DNA from 3 places in the Tepidimonas sp. HKU78 genome. Region 1 is predicted to be linked to each of the others. Evidence: predicted binding sites of a transcription regulator. Region 1 holds the regulator's gene; each other region holds the start of a gene.

Region 1 (10,445 bases):
CAGCGTGCCGTTGGCCGAGACGGTCAGCGTCAGGTCGCCGCGCTGGATAGGCTCGGTGATATAGACCGGCTGCGCACGCTGGCGGCTCTGCCCCTGCCACCACAGACCGCCCGCCACTGCCGCCGCCAGCAGCAGCATGGCGACCCACCAGCGGGGCCGGCGCCACCAGCGCACGGGGCGCTCCTCGGCCAACAGTGTCTCCACGGCGGCAGCAGGGGTCGGCTTGCGTCGAAACAGGGGCATGGTCATTCGCTCAATGAGGGGTCGCCGACAGCGCCGTGCCGTCGGCGGGCGGCGCCCAGCCGCCGCCCAGGGCTTTGATGAGTCGGACGTGATCGGTCGCCCACGCGGTGCGGGCCGCGGCCAGCTCGCCTTGTACGGCCAGCAAGGTGCGCTGCGCGTCGAGCAGGGTGCGGTAGTCGATCAGTCCGGCGCGGTAGCGTTGGCTGGCCAGTGCTTCGGCCTCGGCGGCGGCCGCCACCGCCGCCTGCAGGTGGCCCAGCCGCTCGCGATCGGCGGCGAGCGCAACCAGGGCGTTTTCGACATCGCGCAACGCGGCCAGCAACACGCCTTGCAGCGCGGCGCGGGCCTGCTCGATGGCGGCCTCTTGCGCGCGCACCTGCGCTTGCGCCGCCCCCCCATCGAACACCGACGCGGCCAGCGCCAACGCCAGGCTTCGCGTCAGCGCAGCAGCGTCGAACAACTCGGTCACGCGCGGCGCGGCCAGGCTCAAGGTGCCACCCACGTTCAGCGTCGGCCAGCGCGCCGCCTGCGCCTGGCGGCTGCGCGCAAACGCGGCCTGCAGGCGCGCCTCGGCGGCGGCCACGTCGGGGCGCTGGCGCAGCACGTCCACCGGCACGGGCAACGACCACGCAGCGGGCGGCTCGGGGGGCGCGGCGGGCGGCTCGGGCACGGCCACACCCGGCGCCTGGCCGGCCAGCACCGCCAGCGCATGGCGAGCCTGCCGGGCCGACGCCTGTAGCGCGGGAATGCTCGCGCGCACCTGCTCGACGGCCGCGCGTGCGGTCTGTACGTCCAGGTCGGAGGCCAGCCCCGCCTGGGCGCGCCACTGCGTCAGCTGCAGTGCCTCTTCCTGCGCGCGCAGGTTCTCTTGCGTGACGCGCAGGCGCTCGCGCAGCCCCCATATCTCCCAGTAGGTCGTGACCACCTCGGCCGCCAGTGTCACACGTACCTGCCCCAGCGCGGCCTCACTGGCCTGCATGTCGGCCTGTCCGGCCTGCAGTGCTGCCGCACGGCGGCCGAAGAGATCGATCTCCCAGCTCGCATCCAGCTTCGCACCCAGGTTGGTGCGCGCCACCGCATCGCCCGTCTGCGCGCGCTGCGCCGACGCCCCGGCGCCGAGTGACGGCCCCGTGGCCGCCTGCGCCACATCGCGCAGCGCGCGCGCCTGGGCAACGGCAGCCAACGCGGCGGCGACATCCGTATTGGCCCGCAGCGCGCGCTCCACCCAGTCGGTGAGCACCGGGTCGCCCCACGCCGTCCACCAGCGCGAATCGATCGCCGCCACCACTCCGGGCGCCCCTGGCGCGTCGGACGACCACTGGGCAGGAATGGTCACCTTCGAATCCAACGGCGGTGCCGCGGCCGGGGAGACGGCACACCCGGCCAACGCGTAGGCCGCACCGACGAGACTGGCGACGATGCGAATCGCATGAGGAGCGACGAAGGTTCGATGCATGGATCGCCCTAGGATACCGATCCGACGTGAAGCGCGCCTGATGCGTCGGTAAAGTGGTGTGTCTGCGCTGGGGTACCGGCGACGATCACCTGACGCACCACACGCTCATCGGCCAGCATGACCCAGGCGAACAACCATTCCGCCAACGACGCGGCCTGAGCCGTGCGCCGCGCCAGCAAGGGGATGGCCTGCGCATCGAGCACGACGAAGTCCGCCTCGCTGCCCGGCGCCAGCGATCCGATCACCCCGTCCAGCCCCAGGGCGCGCGCCGCACCGGCCGTGTGCTGCCACCACAAGTCGACGGCCGACAGGCTCAGACCCACTTTCGGCTGGCCATCGCCACGCACGGCGGCGCGCGCGACGGTATAGGCCGCGCGCATGGTGACGAAGGGGTCGAAGCTCATGCCCCCGCCCACATCGCTGGCCAGGCCGTGGCGCACGCTGCCCGCGCGCGCTGCCGCATAGTCGAAGAAGCCGCTGCCCAAGAACAGGTTGCTGGTGGGCGACACCGCAATCGCCGCGCCGGTCTGAGCCAGCAGCGCGCGGTCGGCGTCGTCCAGGTAGATGCCGTGCGCATAGACGGCGCGCGGGCGCAGCAGCCCGAAGCGCTCGTACACCGCCAGATAGCTGCGATCGTGCGGGTATAGCTCACGCACCCAGCGCACCTCGTCGACATTTTCGGCGACATGCGACTGCACCCACACATCGGGGTAGCGCGCCGCCAACTCGCCCGCGCCGCGCAGCTGCGCATCGCTGCAACTGGGCGCAAAGCGCGGCGTGATGGCATAACCCAGCCGCCCACGCCCGTGCCAACGCGCGATCAGCGCCTCGGTATCGGCCAGCGAGCGCTCGGTCTCGTCGCGCACGCCGTCGGGGCTGTGGCGGTCCTGCAGCACCTTGCCCGCGATACAGCGCAAGCCCCGCGCGCCCGCTTCGATCAGCAGCGCGTCCACCGACACCGGGTGCGAGGTGGCAAAGGCCAGCGCCGTGGTGACGCCGTGGCGCAGCAGCTCGTCGACGAAAAAGCGCGCGACCTCGGCCGCATGATCCGCGTCGGCGAACCGAGCCTCGTGCGGGAAGGTATAGCGCTCCAGCCACGGCAACAGGCCGTCGGCGGGCGAGCCGATGACGTCCGTTTGCGGGTAGTGGATGTGCAGGTCGATGAAGCCGGGCGCGATCAAGCAGCCGCGACAGTCGGTCACGGCAGCGTCCGGATACGCCGCGCGCAGGGCATCGGCCGGTCCGACCGCCACCACGCGCTGCACCCCGTCGGCGTCGGCTGCGGTGACCAGCCAACCGTCGGGCTCGAAGTGAACATGCGGCTCGTCCGTGTGCGGATCGAACCAAAGGATTGCACCATGCCATGCTTGCATGGCGCCTAGCTTAGCCGCTTCGCGCGGCATGGGCGTGACATCGCATCGATTCACCCCTTAAGATGGCGCTGCGGCACATGCTGCTGGCGCCACCAGCCGTATGGCCCCACTAGCATCGACACGCCGTACCATGCCCCCAGCAACAGCACGATGGTGGGACTGGTGGGCCAGTCGGTGCGGTACGACAGCCACAGCCCCAGCAGCGACAAGACGGCCGCCATCAGCACCGCTGCCACCAGTAGCGGCTGCAAGCGCCGAAACCAAAACCGCGCCGCCGCGGCAGGCAACACCATCATGGCCACCGCCATCAACGTGCCCAAGGCATGGAAGGCCGCGACCAGATTGATCACCACCAGCGCCAGAAACCCGTGGTGCGCCGCCGCCCCCCAACGGCTGACGCCGCGCAAAAACGCCGGATCGACACACTCCATGACCAGCGGCCGCCACAGCCCGGCCAACCCCACCAGCGTCAACGCCGCCACTGCCGCCAGCAGCCCCAGCACCGACGCCTCCAGCGCCAGCACCGAACCGAACAACACGTGCAGCAGGTCGATTTGCGTGCCGCGTACCGACAGGATCAACACCCCCAGCGCCAGCGAGGTGAGATAAAACGTGGCCAGCGCAGCGTCTTCGCGTATCACCGTGTGGCGCGCCACCACGCCGGCGGCAGCCGCGACCACCAGCCCGCCCACGATGCCGCCAGCGGTCATCGCGGGCAGCGACAGCCCGGCCAACCAATAACCGATGGCCGCACCGGGCAAGATGGCGTGCGACATCGCATCGCCCATCAGGCTCATGCGGCGCAGCATCAAAAAAACCCCCACGGGCGCCGCGCCCAGCGCCAGCAGCACGCACCCCAGCGCGGCGCGCTGCATGAAGCCGAACTCCAACCCCGTGGCCGCGCCCAGCCAACCCATCAGCCCCTCAATGCCGGTGAGCATGCGAGGACTCCTCGGCAGCGTTGGGCTCGGACACGTCGCACAGCTCCGCCTGCTCGTCGAACGCCTCCTGCAAGCGGCGCGCGCGCAGCAGGTTGGCTTCGGTCAGCACGGCCTGGGTGGGCCCGTGCGCCACCAGCTCGCGCGCCAGCAGCGTCGTGGTCGGAAAAACCGCACGCACCAGCGCCACATCGTGCAGCACCGCGATCACGGTACGCCCGGCCTCGTGCCAGCGCTGCAGCACACACACCAAATCTTCCAGCGTGCGCGCGTCCACCCCAGTAAAGGGCTCGTCGAGCAATACCACGGGCGCATCTTGCAGCATCAGGCGCGCAAACAGCGTGCGCTGAAACTGCCCACCGGAGAGTGTGTCGAGCGTGCGCCGCTCGAAGCCTTGCAGACCCACGGCCTCGATCGCCTGCTGCACCCGCTGGCGCTGCACCAGCGTGGGGCGCCGCCAGACGCCCAGCTCATGCCACAGGCCCATCAATACCAGCTCGGCAACGGTCACAGGGAACGACCGGTCCACCTCACTGATCTGCGGCAAATACGCGACCTGATGGGGCGAAACCCCGGTCACACGCCCGCGCATCGGGCGCAGCCGCCCCGCCACGCATTTGAGCAAGGTGGACTTGCCCGCACCGTTCGGGCCCACCACGGCGGCCAAGTCGCCGCGTCGCCAGCGCAGGCTGACGTGGTGCACCGCCGGGTGACGCTCATACCCAGCGGTCAGGTCACGCAGTTCGATGTCGGCCGGATAGGGCATGGACGTCCTGGGCACCCGCAGTGGGACACCCCAACCGGGCGCACCACGGAAAAAAGGCCAGTCCATTGGACTGGCCTTGCATGTTTGGCGCGGCTGGCAGGATTCGAACCCACGACCCCTTGGTTCGTAGCCAAGTACTCTATCCAACTGAGCTACAGCCGCTTACTGAAGCCTGCAGTATACACCAGTTTTGGGACGTTCCTGACATTGTCGACGCCGCTACTGACCGACTGGCCATGCGGTGTCTGGCTGAATGACACTCTGAGCCGACAACCGGTCCGGTGCGGACACTGAAAGTGCTTCCTACACCGTGTCTACACATCCCAAAGCAACCCACGTGCGCCGCGGGTACAACTTTGGGGAAAGCCGCGTCACCCATTGATTTTCCTGGTAGGCCGTGCAGGGCTCGAACCTGCGACCAAGGGATTATGAGTCCCCTGCTCTGACCAACTGAGCTAACGGCCCCAGCGGAGGCCTGCATTGTACGGGGCGGCGACGGCCAGTGGGCACGCTTTACGCGCTATGCTTGCGGATCGACCCTTGGGGAGGATGCCGACATGACCAACGAATCCTTGCTGCTGGCCGCCGTCGGGCTGGGCCTGCTGGGTGTGGCTTTGCTGCTCGTGCTGCTGCTGCGTCGGCCGCGCTTCGAGACACCGGCCGACTTGGCGGCCCGCCTGGGGCTGCTGGAGCAGCAAATGCAGGCGCTGCTGCAGACGGGCGCCCGGCTCGACGCCGGGGTGGAGCGGCTGCACACCCGGCTCGATGAGTTCACGGCGGCCACGGCCGAGCGGCTGGAGGCATCGCGCCAGACGCTCGACGCCAAACTCGACCGCACCGTGGAAGAAGCGCGCCAAGGTCGACAGGAACTGGGGCAGGCCACACAGACCACGCTGGAAGCGCTCAAGCGCGACGTCTCCGCCCAGTTGGGCGCGATGTCGCAGGCCCTGAAGGACCAGCTCGAAGCAACGGGCGGCCTGATGCACCGACAGTTTGCCGCGCTGCAGGATTCGGTGGCACAGCAGTTGCAGGCGATGGTGCAGGGGGCACAGCACAACTCGGAGCAGCTGCGTGCCGCGCTCAACGAGCGGCTGGCGGCCATCCAAGCCGACAACACCACCAAGCTGGAGGAGATGCGCCGCACCGTCGACGAAAAACTACACGCCACGCTGGAGCAGCGCCTGGGCGATTCCTTCCGCTTGGTGAGCGAACGGCTGGAGCAGGTGCACGCCGGCCTGGGCGAGATGAAGCAACTGGCCGGTAGCGTGGGCGACCTCAAGCGCGTCATGACCAACGTACGCGCACGCGGCACGTGGGGCGAGGTGCAACTGGGCGCGCTCATCGACAGCCTCTTGACCGTCGAACAATACGAGCGCAACGTGCGCACCGTCGAGGGCAGCAACGAGCTGGTCGAGTTCGCAATCAAGATGCCGGGGCGCCACGACCAGGAGACGGTGTGGCTGCCGATCGACTCCAAGTACCCGGTGGAGGACTATCAGCGGCTGCTGGACGCGCACGACAGCGGTGACAAAGACACGATCGCCCGGGCGACGCAGGCGTTTGCCAGTGCGCTCAAGGCCGAGGCGCGCAAAATCCGCGAAAAATACCTCAACCCCCCCAAGACCACTGACTTCGCGATCCTGTTCCTGCCCACCGAGGGGCTGTTCGCCGAGGCTTGCCGCATCCCCGGCATGGTCGAGACGCTACAAAACGAATGCCGCGTCGTGCTGGCAGGGCCCACGACGTTGGCCGCCATGCTCAACAGCCTGCGGCTGGGCTTTCGCACGCTGGCGATCGAGAAGCGCTCGTCCGAGGTGTGGGCCATCCTGGCCAGCGTCAAGACCGAGTTTGGCAAATTCGGCCAGATCATCGACGCCACGCGCAAATCGATCGACCAGGCGGCGCGCAAGTTCGACGACATCGGCGTGCGCACACGCGCCATCGAGCGCCGCCTGCGGGGCGTGGAGGCGCTGCCAGCCGACGCACCCTCCGGACTGGACGCGACCGACTGGCTGGCAGTGGACGACGATACCGCCTGAGCAGACTGCTAATGGCTTCGCGCGATCACTCCCCCCGACCCTGACTGAGCGCTTGCCCGACCAGCTTGGCGGTAATGTCGACGATTTGGATCATGCGGTCGTAGGGCATGCGCTGCGGGCCGATGACGCCCAAGGTACCCACGACTTGGCCGTCGACTTCATACGGCGCGCTGACCACCGAGAGCTCTTCGTATGGCACCACCTGGCTGTCGCCACCGATGAAAATGCTCACCCCGTCGGCCTGGGCCGAGATGTCCAGCAGCCGCATGACCTGGGTTTTTTGCTCGAACAAATCGAACAGCTTACGCAGATTGCTCATGTCGCGCGCAAAGTCGTCGACCTCCAGCAGGTTGCGCTCGCCCGCGATCACCACCTCGTCCGTCTGGGCCGCCTCGCTGCCGGCCTCCACCGCCTTGACCATCAGCCCCGCAATCTCGCCGCGCAGGGTATCCACCTCGTCGCGCAGGCGCGCACGCACCTCGTCGAGCGCCAGCCCGGCGTAGTGCGCATTCAGGTAGTTGGCCGCCGACTGCAGCTGATCTTGGGTAAATTCCGTCTGGGGGTGCAGGATGCGGTTTTGCACCTCCCCGTCGGGCGAGACCAGAATAACGAGCACGCGGCGCTCCGACAGACGCAGAAATTCGATGTGCCGAAACACGGCCGACCGCCGCGGCACCCGCACCACGCCCACGAAGTGCGACAGCTGCGACAGTAGCTGCGCCGCCTGGCTGAGCACTTGGCGCGGCTGGTCGGCCGCCAACGCCGGCGCGGGCAGGGCGTCGATGGTGGGCAGCTCGGCGCGCCGCACGGTCAGCATCGTGTCCACGAAATAGCGGTAGCCGCGCGGTGTCGGCACGCGCCCGGCCGAGGTGTGGGGACTGGCCACCAGCCCCAAGTCCTCCAGGTCGCTCATCACGTTGCGGATCGTTGCGGGCGACAGATCGAGCCCGGCCGCCTTGGACAGCGTGCGCGAGCCCACCGGCTGGCCGTCCGCTATGTAGCGCTCGACCAACGCCTTGAGCAGCAATTTGGAACGCTCGTCTAACATCATGGCACCGTCGCTTTCTCGTGTTGTAATTTGAGCATGAAACCGCCCACCGTGCAGCCCGCATCGCCCGTCGCGTCCGTGGACGGCAGTGCTGCGTTGCGCTTTGAGCGCGTGGCCCTGGTGGGCAAATACCACGCCAGTGGCAGCCGCGAGGCCCTGGAGCAGGTCGTGCACTTTTTGCACGACCAAGGGTGCGAGGTGACGCTGGAGCGAGAGACGGCGCACCACATCGGCCCGCTGGGGGATGGCACGCGCGACGTTGCGGGCATCGGCGCGCATTGTGACCTGGCACTGGTCGTCGGGGGTGATGGCACCATGCTGGGCATCGGCCGCCAGTTGGGGCCTTATGGTGTACCCCTCATCGGAATCAACCAGGGGCGGCTTGGGTTCATCACCGACATTCCGTTCGATCGGTTCGCCGACATCCTGCATCCCATGCTGCGCGGGGCTTACGAGGAAGAGCGCCGCACCCTCATGCACGCCGGCGTCTGGCGCGATGGGCATGGCGTGTTCGAGACCATCGCCATGAACGACGTGGTGGTCAACCGAGGGGGTGCCCCCAGCATGGTCGAGCTGCGCGTCGAGGTCGATGGCCACTTTGTGGCCAACCAGCGCGCCGATGGGCTCATCATCGCCTCGCCCACGGGTTCCACCGCCTACGCCCTGTCGGCCGGTGGCCCCCTGTTGCACCCCGCGATCGCCGGCTGGGTGATGGTGCCGATCGCGCCGCACACGCTGTCCAACCGCCCCATCGTGCTGCCCAGCGACGGCGAGATCGTGATCGAAGTGGTCGCCGGACGCGAACCCAGCGCGCACTTCGACATGCAAACGTTTACCAGCCTGCTGCCGGGCGACCGCATTGTGGTACGGCGCTCGGTGCACACGCTGCGGCTGCTGCACCCGGTGGGCTGGAGCTACTTCGATACCCTGCGGCGCAAGCTGCACTGGAACGAAGGGGTTGCCACATGACCCCCGTCAAGGAGACCGAGGCATGAGCTGGCTGCGGCTGGCGGTACGCGACTTCGTCATCGTGCGCTCGTTGGATCTGGAATTGGGCCCCGGATTCACGGCCCTGACCGGGGAAACCGGAGCGGGCAAGTCGATCCTGATCGATGCGCTCCAACTGCTGTTGGGCGGACGCGCGGAAGCGCACGTGGTGCGTGAGGGCGCGGCGCGCGCCGAGGTGGCAGGTGAGTTCGACGTGCCGCGCGCTGCCCTCGATTGGCTGCGCGAACAGGGGTTCGAGGTGGCCGCGGGCGAACCCGTGTTGCTGCGCCGCACCGTCGATGCGCAAGGCCGCAGCCGCGCCTGGATCCACGGCAGCCCGGCCACCGCCGCCCAGCTGCGGGCGCTGGGGGAATACCTGGTGGACATCCACGGCCAGCACGCGTGGCAGAGCCTGACGCGGGCGGACCGCGTGCGCGACTTGCTAGACCGCTACGCCCGGCTGGACACCTCGGCCCTGCAAGCGGCGTGGTTGGACTGGCGCAGCGCCGAGGCGGCGCTGGAGGCCGCCATCGCGGGCCAAGCCACGCGCGACGCCGAACGCGAGCGGCTGCAGTGGCAAATCGACGAGGTGGCGCGGCTCGCGCCCGGGGCGGACGAGTGGGACGAACTCAACCGCCAGCACGCCCGGCTGGCGCACGCGCAAACGCTGATCGACGCCGCGCAGAGCGCGCTGGCCGCGCTGGACGGCGACGAGATCAACGCCAGCGGGCTGATGGGTCGCGCCATCCACGCGCTGCGCGAGCAGGCGCACATCGAACCCCGCTATGCCGAGCTGGCCGACGTGCTGCAGCAAGCACTCGACCAGGTGAGCGACGCCTGCCGCGACTTGCAGCACCACGCCGCGCACACCGAACTGGACCCGGCCGCGCTGGCGGCCCTGGACGAGCGCCTGTCGCGCTGGCTGGCGCTGGCACGCCGCTACCGCTGCCCACCGCAAGAGCTGCACCAGCGCTGGCAGGACTGGCAGGCCCGCCTGCGCGAGCTGCAACGCGCAGCCGATCTGGATGCGCTGCGCGCCAGCGCTGAGCGGGCGCGTGCCGCTTTCCTGGCGCAGGCGCAGGCCGTCTCCCAAGCGCGGCAGCCCGCTGCCGCGAGGCTAGGCGCAGCCATCACCGAGGCGATGCAAGGCTTGGGCATGGCCGGTGGCCGCTTCGAGGTGCGGCTGGAGCCGCTGCCCGAGCCGCAGGCCAGCGGGCTGGAGCGCGTGGAGTTTTTGGTCGCAGGGCACGCGGGCACCACGCCGCGCCCGGTGGGCAAAGTGGCCTCGGGCGGTGAGTTGTCGCGCATCGCACTCGCGATCGCGGTCGTCACCAGCCAGTTGGGTGAGGCTCCCACACTGATCTTCGACGAGATCGACAGCGGTATTGGCGGTGCCGTGGCGCACACGGTGGGCCAGTTGATGGCGCGGTTAGGCGGCGACCGCCAGGTATTGGCTGTCACCCACCTCCCCCAGGTGGCCGCGTGCGCCCATCACCACCTGCACGTGAGCAAGACACGCGAGGGCGGCGCCACGGTCAGCCTGGTCACGCCGCTGGAGGGTGACGCGCGCGTCCAGGAGCTGGCGCGCATGTTGG
Region 2 (10,445 bases), 1.4 Mb from region 1:
CTGTTGAATCAGGTGGCGAAAGCGCAGGTGGTTGTCAGCGGCTGCGAGTATGTCTAGCCCCAAGCGTTGGGCGTTGGCGTCGAGCTCGTCGGCGATGTGGGCTTCCAACCCTTCGCGGCTGGCGAGCCGCCCCCCACCGAAGCTGATCCGAATGACGGGATGTTTCTTCCCCCAATCCCACTTGTCGTGGCAGTACAGCCCCCGAAAGAGGGGCTCGTTGCCCGCGAAGAGTTCAGCCAGCGTGTCCAAAAACAACGACTTGCCAAAGCGCCGCGGGCGGGAGAGGAAGTAATGCGAGCCGGATTCGATCAGCCGCAGCGCCAGCGGTGTTTTGTCGACGTAGTAGTAATCGTCGCCGCGAATCTTGGCGAAGGTCTGGATGCCGATGGGCAGCTTCTTGCGCTTCATGGCCCCAATTATGCTGGCCTGAGCGGCAGGGGCAGGTGGCATGGCTGGCTCCCCGACCTGGGCTCGAACCAGGGACCTACGGATTAACAGTCCGGCGCTCTACCGACTGAGCTATCGGGGATCGGCAAAGCCGGGATTATATCGAGAAATTCGCGTGGCTCTGACGCGTGCCGCGCACGTCACCGGCACGACAGCCAGGCATGGCACAGACGTGCGTGGCCTCGCACAATGGCGCATCGCCTGCCGCGAGTGGTCCCACCGATGGACGCCGGCGTATCTGGAGTAGGTATGGATCTGCGATTCACCCCCGAAGAGGTCGCGTTTCGCGATGAGGTGCGCGCGTTTTTGCGTGCCAACTTACCGCCCGAGCTGGCCACCAAGGTGCGCCAGGGGCTGCGCTTGACGCGCGACGACATGGCGCGCTGGCATGCGATTTTGCACGCGCGGGGCTGGTTGGCCAGCCACTGGCCGCGCGAGTGGGGTGGGCCGGGCTGGGGTCCGGTGCAGCGTTTCATCTTCGAAAACGAATGCGCGCTCGCGGGTGCGCCGCGCATCGTGCCGTTTGGCGTCAACATGCTGGGGCCGGTGCTGATCCGCTACGGGACCGAGGCCCAGAAGCGCCACTGGCTGCCGCGCATTCTGGACGGCAGTGACTGGTGGTGCCAGGGCTATTCCGAGCCGGGGGCGGGGTCGGATTTGGCATCGCTGCAGACGACCGCGGCGCGCGAGGGCGACCATTACATCGTCAACGGGCAAAAAACGTGGACCACGCTCGGGCACTACGCGAACCGCATGTTCTGTCTGGTGCGCACCGACCGCCAGGCCAAGCCGCAGGAGGGCATCAGCTTCTTGCTGCTGGATCTGGACAGCCCGGGCGTAGAGGTGCGGCCCATCCTGACGCTGGACGGCGAGCACGAGGTCAACGAGGTATTTCTGAGCAACGTGCGCGTGCCGCTGGATCGGCTGGTCGGCGCCGAAAACCAGGGCTGGACGATCGCCAAATACTTGCTGACCTACGAGCGCACCAACATCGCTGGTGTGGGGTTGTCGCTGGCCGCGCTGCAGCGGCTCAAGGTCATCGCGCGGGCGGTGCACAAGGGGGGCAGGCCCCTGATCGAAGACCCGCTGTTCGCGGCGCGCCTGGCGCGGGTCGAGATCGACTTGGATAACCTCCAGACCACCCAATTGCGGGTGCTGGCCGCAGTGGCTGGCGGTGGGGCGCCGGGGCCGGAGAGTTCGTTGCTCAAGATTTTGGGTACGCAGATCCGGCAGGAGATCCAGAGCCTCATGCGCCGCGCCGTCGGGGTGTATGCCCTGCCCTGGATCGACGAGGCGCTGACGCTGGAGGGGGCCGATCAGGCGGTCGGGCCGCCCGGGGCGGCCAGTGCCGCGACGCAATATTTCAACCTGCGCAAGCTGTCGATCTTCGGCGGCTCCAACGAGATTCAAAAAAACATCATCGCCAAGGCGGTGCTGGGGCTTTGACGGGGGTGCGACATGGATTTTTCGCTGACCGATGACCAGCGTATGCTGGCCGATTCGCTGCAACGCTACCTCGCGCAGCGCTATCTATCCTTTGGCACGTCGGCACGCCGCGTCCGCATCGCCGCTGGGGTACGACGCGCAGGTGTGGCGCGACTTGGTGGAGCTGGGCGCGGTGGCGGCGCTGTTGCCACCTGAGGTGGACGGGCTGGGCGGCGGGGGCTTCGACATCATGACGGTCTTTGAGTGCGTCGGGCGAGCCTTGGTGGTCGAGCCGTTGCTGGGTTCGCTGGTGGTGGGGCAGATGCTGGCCCACGCCGATGCGTCAGCGCTCAGAGACCCGCTGCTGGTGGATATCGCCCAGGGCGCGGTGGTGGCGCTGGCGCACCACGAGCCCGATGGGCCCGTCGAGCCGACCGCCATCGCCACCACGGCGCAGCGCGATGCCGGCGGCTGGGTGCTCGATGGCCACAAAGCCGTGGTGCCCCATGGCGGGCAGGCCAGCGGTTGGCTGGTCTCGGCGCGACTCGGTGGTGGGGCGCGGGACGCCGAGGGGCTGGCACTGTTTTGGGTGCCCCGCAGCGCGCCCGGCGTGACGGTGCGAGCCTATCGGCGCGTCGATGGTGGAGCCGCCGCTGATCTGGTGCTGTCGGCCGTGCCGCTGCCCATCGATGCGCGGGTGGTGGGGCCCGCGCACGCCGCGCCCGTGCTGGCCCACGGGCTGGCGTGTGGCACCCTGGCTTTGTGCGCCGAGGGGCTGGGTGCCATGGAGGCGGCCTTTGCCATGACGCGCGAGTATTTGCAAACGCGCCGTCAATTCGGGCGCCCCATCGGCAGCTTTCAAGCCCTGCAGCACCGGGCGGTGGATCTGTGGATGGCGGTGCAGCAAGCGCGCTCGGCCGTCATCAACGCGGCAGCCGCGCTCGATGATGGCGATACGCATGAACGCGACCGACGCATCGCTGCCGCGAAGGTCACCATCGGGCGCAGCGGGATTCAGTTGGCCGAGGAGAGCATCCAACTCCACGGTGGCATGGGCATGACCTGGGAGCTGCCGCTGGCGCACTACGCCAAACGCCTGGTCATGATCGACCACGAATACGGCGACGAAGATCACCACTTGGCGCGCTTCATGGCCCTCAGCCGCGAGCGTGAGGCGCGGGGGTGAGCGCACCGGTCCGAAGCGCCGGAAACCCGGCTGTCGTGGGACGATCCACCTGCCATGCGTATCGCCGCGACCCCGAAGTCAACCCGTTCGCGAGGGCGCTGGCGTTGGCCTGTGCCCTTGGGGGGCGGCGTCGCTGGCATGCATGGTATCGGGCGGAGCAACTGCCCGCGATCGTGGAACTGCTGCAACGATGGCAAGGACTGGCCACTGGCATGCCCGGCTGGATGCCGCGCAACGCCGCTGGTGCGCGTGCTGTGGGCGCGCACCTGGCGCTCGCCCGATCCCGAACTCGCCGCCTACCAGGATGCACTGTGGCGTGCAGGGTGCCGCTGGTTGGCCGATTGGCACGAGCGGCAGGCCACACCCGAGCAACGCGCCCGCGCCGTGTCCCGGTTGCAGGCGTATGAGCGCGAGGTCCGGGCCCTGTTGAACGACCGCGGTATCGATGACCGCGCGATCGGTGTCGCCAGCCGGCCATGAAAAAACCCGCTGAGGCGGAAACGTCCCCAGCGGGTTTTTTGCCGACTCGCCGGGGGCATCGCCCCCGCGAGTGGTCAGGATGTGATGTGCCGTGGTCGGCTGCTCACATGTCCATACCCATGCCGCCCATGCCGCCGCCAGCCGGCGCCGGGGTTTCGGCCTTGGGCGTTTCGGCAACCATGCACTCGGTGGTCAGCATCAGGCCAGCCACCGACGCCGCGTTTTGCAGCGCGGTGCGGGTCACCTTGGTCGGGTCCAGAATACCCATCTCGATCATGTCGCCATAGGTGTCGTTGGCGGCGTTGAAGCCGAAGTTGCCCTTGCCTTCGAGCACTTTGTTGATCACGACCGAGGGCTCGCCACCGGCGTTGGCCACGATCTCGCGCAGGGGCGCTTCGACGGCCTTCATCACCAGTTTGATACCCGCGTCTTGATCGGGGTTGGCGCCCTTGAGCTCACCCACGGCCTGACGGGCGCGCAGCAGCGCCACGCCACCGCCGGGCACGATGCCCTCTTCGACTGCGGCACGGGTGGCGTGCAGCGCGTCTTCGACACGGGCCTTCTTCTCCTTCATTTCGACCTCGGTGGCCGCCCCCACCTTGATCACCGCCACACCGCCGGCCAGCTTGGCCACGCGCTCTTGCAGCTTCTCGCGGTCGTAATCGCTGGTGGCTTCTTCGATCTGCACGCGGATCTGCTTGACGCGCGCCTCGATGTCCTCGGCCTTGCCCGCGCCGTCGATGATGGTGGTGTTTTCCTTGGCCACTTCGACGCGCTTGGCCTGACCCAGGTCAGCCAGCGTGACTTTCTCGAGCGTGAGGCCAACTTCTTCGGCGATGACCTTGCCGCCGGTCAGGATGGCGATGTCCTCCAGCATGGCCTTGCGGCGATCGCCGAAGCCCGGGGCCTTGACCGCGCACACCTTCAGGATGCCGCGGATGGTGTTGACCACCAGCGTGGCCAGCGCCTCGCCTTCGACGTCCTCGGCAATGATCAGCAGCGGACGGCCGGCCTTGGCCACTTGCTCCAGCGCGGGCAGCAGGTCGCGAATGTTGCTGATCTTCTTGTCGTGCAGCAGGACGTACGGGTTCTCCAGCACGCAGACCTGCTTGTCCGGGTTGTTGATGAAGTAGGGCGACAGATAGCCGCGGTCGAACTGCATGCCTTCGACGACATCCAGCTCGTTTTGCAGGCTCTTGCCGTCTTCGACGGTGATCACGCCTTCCTTGCCGACCTTGTCCATCGCATCGGCGATGATCTGGCCGATCGACTCGTCGCTGTTGGCCGAGATGGCGCCGACCTGGGCGATTTCCTTGCTGGTGGTGGTGGGCTTGCTGATCTTCTTGAGCTCGGCCACCAGCGCCTCGACGGCCTTGTCGATGCCGCGCTTGAGGTCCATCGGGTTCATGCCAGCGGCGACGTACTTCATGCCCTCACGCACGATGGCCTGGGCCAGCACGGTCGCGGTGGTGGTGCCGTCACCAGCGTTGTCGCTGGTCTTGGACGCCACTTCCTTGACCATCTGGGCGCCCATGTTCTGCAGCTTGTCCTTGAGCTCGATTTCCTTGGCGACCGACACACCGTCCTTGGTCACGGTGGGGGCGCCGAACGAGCGCTCGAGCACCACGTTGCGGCCCTTGGGGCCCAGGGTCACTTTGACGGCGTTGGCCAGGATGTTCACACCCTCGACCATGCGATGGCGCGCATCAGCGCCGAAAACCACGTCTTTGGCTGCCATAGTTCAGATTCCTTTGCAAATGAGTGAGTGATGGACGTCAGACCACGGGGGTCGGGATCACTTCTCGATGACGGCAAACAGGTCGTCTTCCTTCATGACCAGCAGCTCTTCGCCGTCGACCTTGACGGTTTGGCCGCTGTACTTGCCGAACAGCACGCGGTCACCGACCTTGACGCTCAGGGGCTTGGTCTCGCCCTTGTCGTTGGTCTTGCCGGGACCGACGGCCAGCACTTCGCCTTGATCGGGCTTCTCGGCCGCGTTGTCCGGGATCACGATGCCCGAGGCGGTCTTGGTCTCGTTTTCTAGACGCTTGACGATCACGCGATCGGCGAGAGGACGAAGTTTCATGCGATCTCCTGTCGAAAGGACGATGAGAGGAAGTAGAAGAGGAAGAGCGAGCGGCGGATGCCGTGTGTTAGCACTCACCGCTGACGAGTGCTAATGATAGGGCCTTGGCGACGTGTTTTCAAGGGGGGCTGCGCGGGGCAACAAAAAAGCCCGCACTCGGGCGGGCTTGGGAGCATTCTTGGTGGCGCTTCAGGGATTCGAACCCCGGACCTGCGGATTATGATTCCGTCGCTCTAACCGGCTGAGCTAAAGCGCCAACGAGGGCCGCATTATAGCGAAAAACCAACCGGCTGCCGTGGCCGTCAGCGGTGGCGGAACTGCGGCGTGCGCTTCTCCAGGAAGGCGGCCATGCCTTCTTTTTGGTCTTCGGTGGCGAACATGGCGTGGAACATGCGGCGCTCGAACGCCAAGCCGTCGGCCAGCGACCCCTCGAAGGCGCGGTTGATGGCTTCCTTGGCCGCCAGCACGGCCAGCCGGGGCATGGCCGCGATCGACAGCGCCATCGCCATCGCCTCGTCCATCAGCTTGTCCAGCGGCACGACGCGGCTCACCAGCCCGGCACGCTCGGCTTCAGCGGCATCCATCATGCGGCCCGTCAGCGCCAGCTCCATGGCCTTGGACTTGCCGATCGCGCGCGGCAGCCGCTGCGTGCCGCCGGCGCCCGGGATGACGCCGATCTTGACCTCGGGCTGGCCAAAGCGCGCGTTGTCGGCAGCGATGATGATGTCGCACATCATGGCGACCTCACAGCCGCCACCCAGGGCGAAGCCGGCGACGGCTGCGATGACCGGCTTGCGCACGTGGCGCAGCGCCTCCCAGTTGCGGGTGATGTACTCGCTGCCGTAGACGTCCGAGAAGGTGTAGCGCGCCATGGCGGCAATGTCGGCGCCGGCGGCGAAGGCCTTTTCGCTGCCGGTCAGCACGATGCAGCCGATGGCGTCGTCGGCGTCGAACGCCTTGAGCGCCTGGCCCAACTCGGTCATGAGCTGGTCGTTGAGCGCGTTGAGCTGCTTGGGCCGGTTGAGCGTGATGACGCCGACCGGGCCTTCGGTGTGGATCAGCAGGGTTTCGTAGGTGGGGGTGGTCTCGCTCATGTGGGAGTCCTCGGGACGGGGTGGCACAATGGAAAACGAAATCGAGATGGGGTGTGACGCAGCGACTGTAGCGCAAGCTGCCCGCCGTGCTTGCCCCCTAACCAGAGGAGACGATGGATGACCACGACGCTTGCCGAGACGCCCCCGGCCGACGAGATCCGCTTCGAGCGCCGCGGCGCGGTCGCGCTGCTCACGCTGAATCGCCCGCAGGCACTCAACAGCTTCACCCGTTCCATGCACCGCGCGTTTCAGCAGGCGCTGGCCGAGGTCGAGGCCGACCGCAGCCTGCGCGCGCTGGTGCTCACCGGCGCGGGGCGTGGCTTTTGCGCCGGGCTGGACTTATCGGAGCTGGACTTCACGCCTGGCCCCGAACAGATGGAGCGCGCCAACCCGGGGCCGGTGATCGACGAATGTTTCAATCCCAGCGCGCGCGCGCTGATGAACCTGCGCGTGCCGACGGTGGCCGCGGTCAACGGCGTGGCCGCAGGGGCGGGGGTGTCGCTGGCGCTGACCTGCGACCTCACGATTGCCGCGCCGCACGCCAGCTTCGTACAGGCGTTCAGCAAAATCGGGCTGATTCCGGATGCGGGGGGCAGTTGGCTGACCGTGGAGCGCCTGGGCTTGGCGCGTGCCATGGGTCTGGCCTTGCTGGGGGACAAGTTGTCCGCCCAGCAAGCCAAAGACTGGGGTTTGATTTGGGACGTGGCCGACGACCCGCTGGCGGCGGCGCTGGCGCTGGCCGAGCGGCTGGCGGCCATGCCCACGCGCGCGCTGGTGGCCACGCGCCATTTGCTGCGCGGCGCGCTGCAGCGCTCGTTCGAGCAGCAGCTCGAGGTCGAGCGCGACCTTCAGTCGGCGCTCGGTCGCACGCACGATTACGTGGAGGGTGTCACCGCTTTCTTGCAGAAGCGCGCGCCGCAGTTCCGCGGCGAGTAGGCCGCGCAGCGGCAGGCGGTCGCGTGCCCGGCCCCATGAGGGGGTGGCGGCTATCGGCGCCGGGCAGCAGCTGCACCGCCACGGCCGGTGGTGGCCAACTCAGCGTGCAGCGCAGCACGCGGCCATCGCGCACCACCCAGGCCGTCAGCGGCTCACCGGCGGTCAATCCGCGGGCGTGCAGCGCGACGTCGTCGAGCCGGCGCACGCGCCAGACCTCCCGGGCGCGCTCGACGGCCAGCCACTCGTCGCCGGCGGCCATGCCCGCCGCTTCGGCGGCACTGCCACGCAGCACGTTGCGCAGCCGCACGCCCTGGCTCTCGTCCACACGCACGCCCAGTTGCTGGGCGAGTGGGGCGGGTTCTTCCTGCCAGCGTATGCCGCCACGCTCCAGCAGTGGCCGCAGCGGCAGCTCGTCGGTGCCGTGGACCCAGGCGTCCAGTTCGGCGTCCAGGCGGCGTGCGGCCAGTTGGCGCAGCACGGTGCGCAGGTCAGCTTCGCGCATGGGGCCGCCGTCACAACGCTGCCACAGCGCGCGCATCACGTCGTCCAACGTGGCGCGGCCCTCGGCGCGCAGCGTCAGGTCCAGACACAGCGCCACCAGGGCCCCCTTGGTGTAGTAGCTGACGGTGGCGTTGGGTGTGTTTTCCTGCACGCGGTAGTATTTGATCCAGGCGTCCCAACTGGCCTGCGCCACGCTTTGCACGTGGCGGCCGGGGGTTTGCAGCACTTGGTTGATCGTCTTGGCCAGCAGCTGCAGGTGGGTCGGGGCGTCGATGAGGCCCGCGCGCAGCAGCAACAGGTCGTCGTAGTAGCTCGTGAAGCCTTCGAAAAACCACAGCAGCTCGGTGTGGTTTTCGCGGTCGTAGTCGTAGCGGGTGAACTCGCGCGGGCGCAGCCGCTTGACGTTCCAGGTGTGAAAGTATTCGTGGCTGATCAGTCCCAGTAGCGTGGTGTAGCCGTCGCTGGCGCGCAGCGCGGTCGAGGCAGGCTGATCGGGCAGCGGCTGCAGGGGCAGGTCGGTGCGTGCACACACCAACGCGGTGCTGTGGCGGTGTTCCAGGCCGCCGTAGCCGTCGTGCGTGGCCTGCAGCAGGAAAACGTAACGGTCGATGGGCGGAGTGCCGCGCGGGCCATGCCACAAAGTCATGGCGGCCTCGCAGATATGGGCGGTGTCGCGCAGCAGCCGCTCGCCGTCGAACCCGGCGGGTGCGCCGCTGACCACGAATCGGTGCGGTACGCCGCGCACCGTGAAGTCGCCGCACCAGAAGTCGCCCATCGCCACCGGGCTGTCGGCCAGTTCGTCGTAGCCGGCGGCCCAGTAGGGGCCGAACCCATCGCCCTCGGCCCAGCGCCAGCGGGCGGAGGCCGCGTGCCGGGTGCGGCCGCTGGGCAGCGGCCGCAGCGCCGTGGCCACGCGCCAGCCGCGTGTCCAGCGGTTGGGCCGCAGCGTCAGCGTGTGCGGCTCGTCTTCGCGGCCATGCACGCGCAGGCACAGGCTGGTGGGGTTGAAGAAGCCGCGCTGCGCGTCCAGGTACGCGGTGCGCACCGAGGGGTCGAAAGCATAGACCTCGGCCGTCAGCTCCAGCGTCGCTGCGCCGTCGTCCAACTCGGCCTGCCAGGTGTTTTTGTCCAGAGCGCGCAGGGCAACGGGCCGACCGTCCGCGGTGGCGCGCAGGGACAGCAGGTGTTGGGCGAATTCGCGCACCAAATAGCTGCCCGGGATCCACACCGGCAGGCTCACACGCTGGCACGGCGCGGGGTGGTCGACTACCAACGTCACACGCCACAGGTGGGCGTGGGCGTCGGCCACTTCCACCGTGTAGCGGAGGGCGGCTGCCGTGCGCGCGGCGTCGCGGCTCATTTGCCGGCAGCGCTGGCTTGCGCCAGCAGGGGTTCCAGGCGGTCCAGCCCCACCGCGCCGGGCACGCGCGTGCCGTTGGCCAGGATGGTGGTGGGCGTGCCGGTGATGCGGTATTTTTGCCCAAAGGCGAGATTGCGTTCCAGGGCCGTCGTGTCACACTTGGCGTCCGCCTTGGGCTCGGGGGGCACCACGCTGCGCTGCATCCAGTCGTCCCAAGCCTTGGCGCGGTCTTTGGCGCACCAGATGGCACGCGACTTTTGCTCGGAATCCTTGCCCAGCACCGGGTACAGAAAGGTGTGGATGGTGACGTTGTCGAGCTTGGCCAGGTCGCGCTCGAAGCGCTTGCAGAAGCCGCAGTTGGGGTCGGCAAAGACGGCCAGTTTGCGCTGGCCGTTGCCGCGCACGACCGTGAACGCGTCCTTGAGCGGCAGGTCGTCGAAGGCGATGGCGGTGAGCTTGTCCAGCCGCTCCTCGGTCAGGTTGACGCGGGCGCGGGTGTCGATGAGCACGCCCTGGATCAGGTAGTTGCCCTCGGCGTCGGTGTAGAGCAGGTCGGTGCCGTTGAGCCGGACCTCGAACAGACCGCGCATCGGGGTGGGGCGCACTTCGTCGATGCGGGGCAGGTTGGGCAGACGCTCGCTCAGGTTTTTGCGGATGAGGGCCTCGTTGGCGTGCGCGGCCGGGGCCAGCAGCGCGATGCCCAGCAGCCCGGCAGCCAAAACGGGGGGCGACGCAAGAGACGAAAGACGGATCATGTGGACGTTCTCGGAGGAGGGCGCGAATACTGGGCGCCGTTCAGGGGTGGGGGGCGACGGGTTGCCCCGCTGCCTGTTGGATGAACCAGCGTTTGATCGGTTCCAGCCGGTCCACCGCGCGCAGGCCCCAGCGGCGCAGCGTGGCCAGCCGCTCGTCGGGGTGGCCGAACAGGCC
Region 3 (10,445 bases), 1.3 Mb from region 1:
ACACGGTCGTGCTCGACCTGCCGCTGCTGGTCGAATCGCCCCGCTGGCGCGAGCGCTGTGACCGCGTCTGGGTGGTGGACTGCACGCCCGAGACGCAAATCGAGCGCGTCATGGCGCGCAGCGGCTGGCCACGCGAGCAGGTGCTGGCGGTGCTGGCGCAGCAAGCCAGCCGTGCACAACGGTTGGCGGCAGCGGATGTCGTGATCGACAACGACGGCGTCGATCTGGAGACCCTGCGCGCGCGCGTGCGCGCCGCGTGGGAGCGACGCCGATTGCCAGTATGATGCCCGCGTGATTCTGTACGAATACCCTTTCAACGAGCGCATCCGTACCTACCTGCGCCTGGAGCATCTGTTGCTGCGGCTCGGTGAGCTGCTGGCGCGTGCGCACCCACTGGATCACCACTTCGCGATCCAGACGCTGTTCGAGATCATGGAGGTGGGCGCGCGCGCCGACCTCAAATCCGAGATCCTGAAAGATCTGGACCGGCACAAGCAGGTCTTCGTGGGCTATCGCGGCAATCCCGCCATCTCGGAGGTGGCGCTGGAGCAACTGATCGCGCGCATCGACACCTGTTACGCCACGCTGCGCGACGACGAAGGCAAGGCAGGACATGCGCTGGCGGGTATCGAGTGGCTCAGCGCCGTGCGCAACCGCATCACCATTCCCGGCGGCACGTGCGCGTTCGACCTGCCGGCCTATCATGACTGGCAGCACCGGCCCGCGCCACAGCGCCAGGCCGATTTGGCGCGCTGGGCGGGCGAGATTGCCTGTCTGGCCGAGCCGATCCACCTGCTGCTGCAGCTGCTGCGCGAGTCGGCCGTCGCCCAAAAGGTCTTTGCGACGCAGGGGCACTATCAGCAAAGCCTGCCGCAAAGCCGCACCTTTCAGCTGCTGCGGGTGTGGCTCGACCCCGCACTCGGGCTGATCCCCGAAATCAGCGGCAATCGGCTGCTGTTTTCGGTGCGGCTGCTGCGGCGCACCGACGAAGGACGACTCGAACACGCCGCGGACGCCGAGGCCGAGTTCGAAGTGCATTTGTGCGTGTAACCGATGCGCTTGCGGCATCCCGATACCGTTCATGACGCAGCCGTTCACTCCCCGCACCGTCACCTGCCCCACCTGTAGCGGGCCGTCGCGCTACGCGCCGGACAACCCGTGGCGCCCGTTTTGCAGCGAGCGCTGCAAACGCATCGACCTGGGGGCTTGGGCCAGCGAGCAGTTTCGCGTGCCCGACCCCGCGCCACCGGTCCAAGACCCCAACGCCGACGATACCCGCCTGCACTAAAGCCGGCTCAGGCCCGGGCGGGCGGACGCGGCGGATCGGTCTCGAACCAGGCCAGCACCGGCACCGTGCCCGGCAAGAGCGGCCCCACACTCACGGGCAAGCGCTGCCAGGCGTGGGTCTGCCCTTCGCGCATGTGCAGCGTGCCGTGCCAGTCATAGACACGGCAAAAATGCAGCCGCACCAGCGCGTGGGGGTAGTCCACCACCTGTTCGCGCCACGGGTGGACGTCGCCCACGGTCACGCCGATTTCCTCCTGCAGCTCGCGGCGCAGGGCCTGCGCCACGGTCTCTCCGGGCTCGACCTTGCCGCCAGGAAACTCCCAGTAGCCGGCATACGCCTTGCCAGGCGGCCGCGTGGTCAACAAGAAGCGCCCTTCGGCATCGATCAACACGCCCACGGCCACCTCGGTCACGGACCGCGCGCTGGCGTGGCGCGGCTGCTGCGGGTCGGCCACCAGCACTTCGGTCATCGCACGACTCCCCGCCCCGTCAAGCCGACGCATCGGCCTGACGGCCCACATAGTCGCGCGCAAACTGGTAGGCCACGCGCCCACTGCGCGAGCCACGCTCCAGCGCCCACACCAGGGCCTGCGGGCGTGCCGCCTCGATCGCCGCTTCGTCCACACCGTAGTGCCGCAACCACTGGCGCACCACGGCCAGGTATTCGTCCTGGCTGAAGGGGTAGAAGCTCACCCACAGTCCGAAGCGCTCGGACAGCGAGATTTTTTCTTCCACCGCCTCGCCTGGGTGGACCTCACCGTCGTCGGTGTGGGTGACGGCGAGGTTCTCGCGCAGGTACTCCGGCAACAGGTGGCGCCGGTTGCTGGTGGCATAGATCAGCACGTTGGGGCTGGCCGCGGCCACCGACCCATCGAGCATCGATTTGAGCGCCTTGTAGCCCGACTCACCCTCCTCGAAACTGAGGTCGTCGCAAAAGACGATGAACCGCTCGGGCCGTGGCGCGACCACGTCGACGATGTCGGGCAAGTCGGTCAGGTCGGCCTTGTCCACCTCGATCAAGCGCAGCCCCTGGTCGGCGTAGGCGTTGAGGCAGGCCTTGATGAGCGAGCTCTTGCCCGTACCGCGCGCACCGGTCAGCAGTACGTTGTTGGCGGGCAGCCCGCGCACGAAGCGCTCGGTGTTGCGTTGGATCTTGGCTTTTTGCTCGTCGATCTGCTGCAGGTCCTCGAGCCGAATCGTTGCCACGTGCCGCACCGGCTCCAGCACCCCGTGCGCGCCGCGCTTGCGGTAGCGAAAGGCGATCGAGGCGCCCCAGTCGGGCGCGCCCAACGGCTGCGGCAGGATGGATTCGAGGCGGGCGATCAACGCCTCAGCCCGCATCAGCAGGCGCTCGATGGGCTCGTTCATGGCCTTTAGCTGCGGTAGTCGGCGTTGATGCTGACGTAGTCGTGGCTCAGGTCACAGGTCCAAACCGTCTCGGCCGCGGGGCCACGCCCCAGGTCCACGCGCACGGTGATTTCGCTCTGCTGCATCACGCGCGCGCCGTCTTCCTCGCGGTAGCCTGGGTGACGCCCCCCGCGCGTGACCACGTGCACGTCGTCCAAGAACAGCTCGATGCGGCTCTGGTCCAGGTCATCGATGCCGGCGTAGCCAACCGCGGCCAGGATCCGGCCCAGGTTGGGGTCGCTGGCAAAGAATGCCGTCTTGACCAGTGGCGAGTGCGCGATCGCATACGCCACCTTCAGGCACTCGTCGGCATCGCGCCCGCCTTCGACGCGCACCGTGATGAATTTGGTCGCGCCTTCGCCATCGCGCACGATGGCGTGCGCCAGTGTACGCGCCACGTCGGTCAGCGCCGCCAGCAGCGCCTGTCCGTTCGGGCTGTCCAGGGACACAACGGGCGGGTTGCCCGCACGCCCCGTGGCCATCACGATGAACGAGTCGTTGGTCGAGGTATCGCCATCGACCGTGATGCGATTGAACGATGCGTCGGCCACGCGCCGCGTCAGCTCCGGCACCAAGTCAGGGGCCACAGCCGCATCGGTGGCCACGAACCCCAGCATGGTGGCCATATTCGGCCGAATCATGCCCGCCCCTTTGGCGATACCCGTCACCGCCACCGGCACACCCGCGACGGTGGCCCGCGCGCTGGCCGCCTTGGGCACGGTGTCGGTGGTCATGATGCCCTCGGCCGCGCGCAGCCAGTGGGCGCCGTCGGCGGCCGCGTCGGCGATGGCCGCGCCCAGCCCATCGACGATGCGCTGCACCGGCAGCGGCTCCATGATCACGCCGGTGGAAAAGGGCAGGATCTCCTCGGGCGCCAGGTCGAGCTTTTGCGCCAGCGCGATGCACACGGTGCGCGCGTCGATCAGCCCTTGCTCCCCTGTGCCCGCGTTGGCGCAGCCGGTGTTGATGACCAGCGCACGGATGCCCACCCCTGCGGCCAGATGGTCACGGCACACCTGGACGGGCGCGGCGCAGTAACGGTTGCGGGTGAATACGCCGCCCACCGCGGTGCCGGGGTCGAGCAGCACGACCGTGAGGTCCTTGCGGTGGGCTTTGCGCACACCGGCTTCGGTCACCCCCAGGCGCACGCCCGCCACGGGCAGCAAGGTCTGGGGATCAGGGGCGGTCCAATTGACGGCCATGGGTCGACTCCTGCCACTCAGCTGAGCTTACCGTGGCAATGCTTGTACTTCTTGCCACTGCCACACGGGCAGGGGTCGTTGCGCCCGACACGCGGCACGGCGGGGGCCGCCGGCTGGCTCAGCAGGCCCTGGTCGGCGGTGGTCTCGGCTTCGCCGGTCTCGGTGGGCGCGGTGTAGGTCACGTTGCTCAGCCGCTCGGCGTGCTGCTCGAGCTGCTGCGCCGCGTCGCTGACCTGCTCGGGCGACTGCACTTTAACGTTCATCAGGATGCGCGTGACCTCGTCGCGCACCGCGTCGAGCATCTGGGCAAAGAGCTGGAACGCCTCGCGCTTGTACTCCTGCTTGGGCTGCTTTTGCGCGTAGCCGCGCAGGTGGATGCCCTGGCGCAGGTAGTCCAGCGCCGCCAGATGGTCGCGCCAGTGGCTGTCGAGGGTTTGCAGCAGCACGACACGCTCGAACGGTGTGAACGCCGCGCGCCCCGCCTGCGCCACCTTGGCCTCGTAGGCCGCGTGCGCAGCCTCGACCACGCGCCGCACGATGTCCTCGTCGTCCATCGCCTCGGCGCGCTGCAGCTCGCCCACCAAGTCCAGCGTCAGGCCGTAATCCTCGGCCAATGCGCGCTGCAGGCCGGGCAGGTCCCACTGCTCTTCCACGCTGCCGGCCGGCACGTACTGCCGCACCAGGTCGGTGAGACACCCTTCGCGCAGCGCGGCCACTTGGGCTGACAGGTCCACGGCGTCGATGATGTCGTTGCGCTGCTGGTAGATGACCTTGCGCTGGTCGTTGGCGACGTCGTCGTATTCCAGTAACTGCTTGCGGATGTCGAAGTTGCGCGCCTCGACCTTGCGCTGCGCACTTTCGATGCTGCGCGTGACGATGCCGGCCTCGATCGCCTCGCCCTCGGGCATCTTGAGGCGGTCCATGATCGCGCGCACCCGGTCGCCCGCGAAGATACGCATGAGCGGATCATCCAACGACAGGTAAAAGCGTGACGATCCGGGGTCGCCCTGGCGCCCGGCACGCCCGCGCAACTGGTTGTCGATGCGACGGCTCTCGTGGCGCTCGGTACCGATGATGCGCAACCCCCCCAGCGCCTTGACCTTCTCATGGTCGGCTTGCCACTGGGCGGTCAATTGCTCGATGCGCTGGCGCTTGGCCGCCTCGTCCAGCGCCGGGTCGGCCTCGACGGCGGCGATCATCTTCTCCAGGTTACCCCCGAGCACGATGTCGGTGCCGCGCCCAGCCATGTTGGTGGCGATGGTGATCGCACCCGGGCGGCCCGCCTGCGCGATGATTTCGGCCTCGCGCGCGTGCTGCTTGGCATTGAGCACCTCGTGTGGCAGGCCCTCGCGGCGCAGCATTTGCGACAGCAGCTCGGAGTTTTCGATCGAGGACGTGCCCACCAGCACCGGCTGGCCGCGTTGGTGGCACTCCCGGATGTCGGCGATGACGGCTTGGTACTTCTCCGCCACCGTCTTGTAGACCCGGTCTTGCTCGTCGCGCCGCTGGCTGGGCTTGTTGGGCGGGATGACCACCGTCTCTAGCCCATAAATCTCCTGAAACTCGTAGGCTTCGGTGTCGGCGGTGCCGGTCATGCCGGCCAGTTTCTCGTACAGGCGGAAATAGTTTTGGAACGTGATCGACGCCAGCGTCTGGTTTTCGGGCTGGATGGCCACGCCCTCCTTGGCCTCCACTGCCTGGTGCAGGCCATCGCTCCAGCGCCGACCCACCATCAGCCGGCCCGTGAACTCGTCGACGATCACCACCTCGCCGTTTTGCACCACGTAGTGCTGGTCGCGGTGGTACAGATGCTGCGCCTTGAGCGCCGTCACCAAATGGTGCAGCAGCGTGATATGGGACGGGTCGTACAGCGATGCCCCCGCGGGCAGCAGGCCAGCTTGTGTGAGCAATTCCTCGGCCCGCTCGTGGCCTTGCTCGGTCAGGTGGATTTGGTGCGACTTCTCATCGACCGTGAAGTCGCCCGGCTCGATCACGCCTTCGCCTGTGCGCGGGTCGGCCTCGCCGATCTGGCGCTTCAGGTGCGGCACCAGGGTTTTGATCTTTTGGTACAGCTCGGTGTGGTCCTCGGCCTGGCCGCTGATGATGAGCGGCGTGCGCGCCTCGTCGATCAGGATCGAATCCACCTCGTCCACGATGGCGTAGTGCAGCCCGCGCTGAACGCGGTCGCGCGCCTCATAGACCATGTTGTCGCGCAAGTAGTCGAAGCCGTATTCGTTGTTGGTGCCGTAGGTGATGTCGGCAGCGTAGGCGGCTTGCTTTTGCTCGCGCGACATCAACGGCAAATTGACCCCGACGCTCAGCCCCAACCACTGGTAGAGCTTGCCCATCCACTGCGCGTCGCGGTTGGCCAAGTAGTCGTTGACGGTGACCACATGCACGCCCTTGCCGGTCAGCGCGTTCAGGTACACCGGCAGTGTCGCCGTCAGCGTCTTGCCCTCACCGGTGCGCATCTCGGCGATCTTGCCCTGGTGCAACGCGATGCCGCCGATGAGCTGCACGTCGAAGTGGCGCATCTTCATGACGCGCTTGCTCGCCTCGCGCACGGTGGCGAATGCCTCTGGCAGCAGCGCATCGAGTGACTCGCCATTGGCCAGCCGCTGGCGGAACTCGGCCGTCTTGGCCTGCAGTTGCTCGTCCGTCAGCATGGCGTACGAGGCTTCCAGCGCATTGATGCGCTCGACCGTCTTGCGGTAGCTCTTGAGCAGCCGATCGTTGCGGCTGCCGAAAATCTTGGTCAGAAAAGGGATGGCCATACAAACCCCACCGCACGGCCCGCCAGGCGTGCGGCTCAAAGAAAACGATGACGAGGTCGCCACCCCGCCCACGGCGGCGCGCAACCGATACCGAGCCCGCGGCACAGCGGCGCCCCGGGTCAGTCATATGGCCATTGTAGCCCTGTAGCAAGTCGCACCGTGGAACCTGCCGGCGCCCTGCCGGCGCGGCTATGTCGATCGGCCCGCCACGCGCACCTGCAGCACCTGCACCTCGGCATTGGCCGCACGCGCCGCCGCCAGCAGCACAGGGGTGAGCTGGCGCACCTTGGCCGCCACCGATGGATTGGCCGCCAGCAGGCACCACACACCTTCCTCCAGCGGACCCGCCGTCACCAAGGGCCGCAGCGCCGGGGGCAAATGCACGGCCACGCGCTGTAACAGGCGGCGCGAGGCCCAGGCGCGCTCGGCCACATCGGCCAGCACCGGGTGCGCGCGCACCGCCTGTTGCAAGGTCAGGACATTTCGGGACATATCCACCAAGTGTACGCGCAGCGCCGCGTGTGGTCTCTAAGCCGGTCAGGGCGCTGGCAACAACCGCAGCAGCCGTCCGGCGCCTCCACGATGCGGTAGCCAAAGTGCAATCGGCCCTCGTGCCGTGGCCGCTGCCGAAAGATGACCTGCACCTCCTGCAAGCGGGTCGCATCGGGTGCCAGCACCGCGCGCGCCAGCGCGGTCGCGTTGCCCTCTCCGTCCGCGCCGGGCTCGGCAAAACAGAAATAGAGCCAGCCAAGCCAGCGCTCAGCGGCCCACGCCACGCCACGCACGGGCGTCTGCTGCCCAACCCAAAAAACGCCAGATCACTGCCATGGGCGCAGCGTCGCCGAATGGCGGTGGGGCGTCAAGCCCGGGCAGCGGCATTTCCCTGGCGGGATGTTGGGCATCGCGCCCATCGCTTGGGGAACTTGGACGACTGGCACTCGATCAAAGAGAGTGCTAATATGGAAACCCACAGGAGAGGAGATCCCATGTCCACGACGCTTGCCCTCGCCCCGGCCACCCAGACGCTGCCGGCCGCCTCGTGGTCGAGCCGCGCGCTCGTGTTGCCACCGCTGGGCAACCTGGATGCCTACATCCGCGCCGTCAACCAGATCCCCATGCTCAGCGCGGAGGAGGAGCGCGAATGCGCCCGGCGCTGGCGCGAGCAACAGGATTTGGAGGCCGCCGGCAAGCTGGTCATGTCGCACCTGCGGCTGGTGGTGGCGATTTCGCGCCAGTACCTGGGATACGGCCTGCCGCAGGCAGACCTGATCCAGGAGGGCAACATCGGCCTGATGAAGGCTGTCAAGCGCTTCGACCCCGCGCAGGGGGTGCGACTCGTCAGCTACGCGGTGCACTGGATCAAAGCGGAGATCCACGAGTTCATCCTGCGCAACTGGCGCATGGTCAAGGTGGCCACCACCAAAGCGCAGCGCAAGCTGTTTTTCAACCTGCGCTCGCTCAAGCGCGGCTTCAAGGCCGACGCCGATGACGATGCCGTGGGGCGCGAACGCCTGACGGAGGCCGAGATCGACACCGTCGCCCGCGAATTGAACGTGCGTCGCGAAGACGTGATCGAGATGGAAGCCCGCCTGTCGGGCACGGACGTCGCGCTCGACCCGCTGCCGCAGGATGACCAAGAAGACCACCACGCCCCCATCGCGTATCTGGCCGATCAGCGCCACGAGCCGACGGCGGTGCTGGAGGCGCGCGAACGCGAGCGCCTGAGCTCGGAAGGCATCGAGCACGCGCTGGCCCAGTTGGATGAGCGTTCGCGGCGCATCGTCACGGCGCGCTGGTTGCAGGTCAAAGACGATGGCAGCGGCGGCGCCACGCTGCACGAGCTGGCAGAGGAATTCGGCGTCAGCGCCGAACGTATCCGCCAGATCGAGGCCGCGGCGCTCAAGAAGCTGCGCAAGGCGTTGGAGGCGTACGCCTAAGCCCTGGCCGGCCCCTCACTCCTCGCGCCGCAGCGCGGGGAACAAAATCACGTCGCGGATGCTGGGGCTGTCGGTCAGCAGCATGACCAGGCGGTCGATGCCGATGCCACAGCCGCCTGCCGGCGGCATGCCGTACTCCAGCGCGCGGATGTAGTCGGCGTCGAAGTACATCGCCTCGTCGTCGCCCGCGTCCTTGTTGGCCACCTGGGCGTGAAAACGGGCGGCTTGGTCTTCGGGGTCGTTGAGCTCGGAAAAGCCGTTGCCCACCTCGCGCCCGGTGATGTAGAGCTCGAAGCGCTCGGTGATGCTAGGGTCGGTGTCGCTCGCCCGCGCCAGCGGCGAAATTTCGGTCGGATGGTTGCAGATAAACGTGGGCTGCCAGAGCTTGTCCTCGACCGTCTCCTCGAAGTACAACACCTGCAGCCCGGGCAGGCTGCGGCGATCGAGCCGCTCCTTGACGGGGTCGACCCCCAGGCGGCGCAACTGCTCGCGCAACCAATCCGGGTCGTCCACGCGCTCGCCCGCGTCGGTGTGGCGCAGGATGGCTTCGCGAATGGTCAGGCGCTCGAACGGGGCGTCGAGGTCCACGTCGCGCCCCTGGTAGACCAGCCGGCCGCTGCCGCACACGGTGTGCGCTACGTGCCGGATGAGCCGCTCGGTGAAGGCCATCATGTCCACGTGGTTCCAGTACGCCGCGTAGAACTCCATCATGGTGAACTCGGGGTTGTGGCGCACACTGATCCCCTCGTTGCGGAAGTTGCGGTTGATCTCGAACACGCGATCGAACCCGCCCACCAACAGCCGCTTCAAGTACAGCTCCGGCGCGATGCGCAGGTACATGTCCTGATCGAGCGCATTGTGGTGGGTGACGAACGGCTTGGCGTTGGCCCCGCCAGGAATGGGATGCAGCATGGGGGTCTCGACTTCCAGGAAGCCGTGCTGCACCATGAAGTCGCGCACCGCGGTGACGGCCTGGCTGCGCGCCACGAAGCGCTGGCGAGCCGCGACGTCGGTCATCAGGTCGACGTAGCGCTGGCGGACCTTGAGCTCCGGGTCATGGACCCCATGAAACTTGTCCGGCAGCGGGCGCAGGCTTTTGACGATCAAGCGCAGGCGGTCGGCCTTGATGGAGAGCTCGCCCGTGCGCGTCTTGAACACCGTGCCTTCGGCGTACAGGATATCGCCGAGATCCCAGTGTTTGAAGCTTTCATAGGTGGCCTCGCCCAGTGTATCCTTGGTCAGGTAGAGCTGGATGCGCCCCCCGGTCGGGCCGAACGAGGCGTCCTGGATGGTGGCAAAACTGGCCTTTCCCATGACGCGCTTGAGCATCATGCGCCCAGCGACGCTCACGCGCGCCTGCAGGGGTTCGAGCAGCTCGTTGCTCATGTGGCCGTATTCGGCCTGCAACCCTTCGGCCGTGTGTTGCGGACGCACGTCGTTGGGGAACGCGGGCCCCGCCCCCTGCGCGGCGGCGGCGCGCAGCGCCTGCAGCTTTTCGCGGCGCTCGGCCATCAGCTGGTTTTCGCTGGCGCCGTCGGCGGGGGGTCGATGCTCGTGATCGGTCATGGCTGTGCACGAAAAGAAAGGGTCCTGCGGTGGGTACCGCAAAACCCTCGATTGTAGGCTCCGCCCGGGATCGACCCGCCGTCGGTGGGTGCCCAGCTGCGTAGCCCCGAGTGTCAGGCGATCGCGGCTTCGCCCAGGTACGCCGCGCGCACCTTGGGGTCGTCCAGCATGGCTTTGGCCTCACCGACCATGATGATCTCGCCCGAGTCCATGACGTAGCCCCGGTCAGCCACCTGCAGCGCGCGGCGAGCGTTTTGCTCCACCAACAGCAC

What was found. Region 1 encodes HrcA, which represses chaperone genes, less so after heat shock. Its sites were predicted from a motif close to TTAGCACTCNNNNNNNNNGAGTGCTAA; they were not measured.
Region 2: the regulator HrcA is predicted to act here: its motif matches at 5,692-5,718, upstream of groES (co-chaperone GroES).
Region 3: the regulator HrcA is predicted to act here: its motif matches at 7,602-7,628, upstream of rpoH (RNA polymerase sigma factor RpoH).

Annotation. Positions count from the first base shown of each region.
Region 1 is NZ_CP187547.1:1,611,104-1,621,548, reverse strand. It holds gene ACPYIS_RS08175 (efflux RND transporter periplasmic adaptor subunit) at 1-243, opposite strand, end outside; gene ACPYIS_RS08170 (efflux transporter outer membrane subunit) at 254-1,699, opposite strand; gene guaD (guanine deaminase) at 1,708-3,072, opposite strand; gene ACPYIS_RS08160 (metal ABC transporter permease) at 3,123-4,013, opposite strand; gene aztA (zinc ABC transporter ATP-binding protein AztA) at 3,997-4,776, opposite strand; tRNA gene ACPYIS_RS08150 (tRNA-Arg) at 4,862-4,938, opposite strand; tRNA gene ACPYIS_RS08145 (tRNA-Ile) at 5,165-5,241, opposite strand; gene rmuC (DNA recombination protein RmuC) at 5,334-6,815, shown strand; gene hrcA (heat-inducible transcriptional repressor HrcA) at 6,841-7,863, opposite strand; gene ACPYIS_RS08130 (NAD kinase) at 7,894-8,832, shown strand; gene recN (DNA repair protein RecN) at 8,855-10,445, shown strand, end outside.
Region 2 is NZ_CP187547.1:221,216-231,660, reverse strand. It holds gene ACPYIS_RS01190 (ATP-binding protein) at 1-408, opposite strand, end outside; tRNA gene ACPYIS_RS01185 (tRNA-Asn) at 454-529, opposite strand; gene ACPYIS_RS01180 (acyl-CoA dehydrogenase family protein) at 697-1,893, shown strand; partial or broken gene ACPYIS_RS01175 (acyl-CoA dehydrogenase family protein) at 1,906-3,058, shown strand; gene ACPYIS_RS01170 (hypothetical protein) at 3,302-3,538, shown strand; gene groL (chaperonin GroEL) at 3,642-5,276, opposite strand; gene groES (co-chaperone GroES) at 5,334-5,624, opposite strand; tRNA gene ACPYIS_RS01155 (tRNA-Met) at 5,804-5,880, opposite strand; gene ACPYIS_RS01150 (enoyl-CoA hydratase) at 5,927-6,718, opposite strand; gene ACPYIS_RS01145 (enoyl-CoA hydratase-related protein) at 6,836-7,654, shown strand; gene ACPYIS_RS01140 (M61 family metallopeptidase) at 7,608-9,515, opposite strand; gene ACPYIS_RS01135 (DsbC family protein) at 9,512-10,270, opposite strand; gene ACPYIS_RS01130 (FAD-dependent oxidoreductase) at 10,311-10,445, opposite strand, start outside.
Region 3 is NZ_CP187547.1:11,201-21,645, forward strand. It holds gene coaE (dephospho-CoA kinase) at 1-284, shown strand, start outside; gene zapD (cell division protein ZapD) at 292-1,050, shown strand; gene ACPYIS_RS00065 (DNA gyrase inhibitor YacG) at 1,082-1,288, shown strand; gene ACPYIS_RS00070 (NUDIX domain-containing protein) at 1,296-1,757, opposite strand; gene ACPYIS_RS00075 (ATP-binding protein) at 1,777-2,655, opposite strand; gene argJ (bifunctional glutamate N-acetyltransferase/amino-acid acetyltransferase ArgJ) at 2,661-3,896, opposite strand; gene secA (preprotein translocase subunit SecA) at 3,914-6,670, opposite strand; gene ACPYIS_RS00090 (hypothetical protein) at 6,860-7,162, opposite strand; gene ACPYIS_RS00095 (PQQ-dependent sugar dehydrogenase) at 7,144-7,455, opposite strand; gene rpoH (RNA polymerase sigma factor RpoH) at 7,657-8,607, shown strand; gene lysS (lysine--tRNA ligase) at 8,623-10,173, opposite strand; gene ACPYIS_RS00110 (ABC transporter ATP-binding protein) at 10,287-10,445, opposite strand, start outside.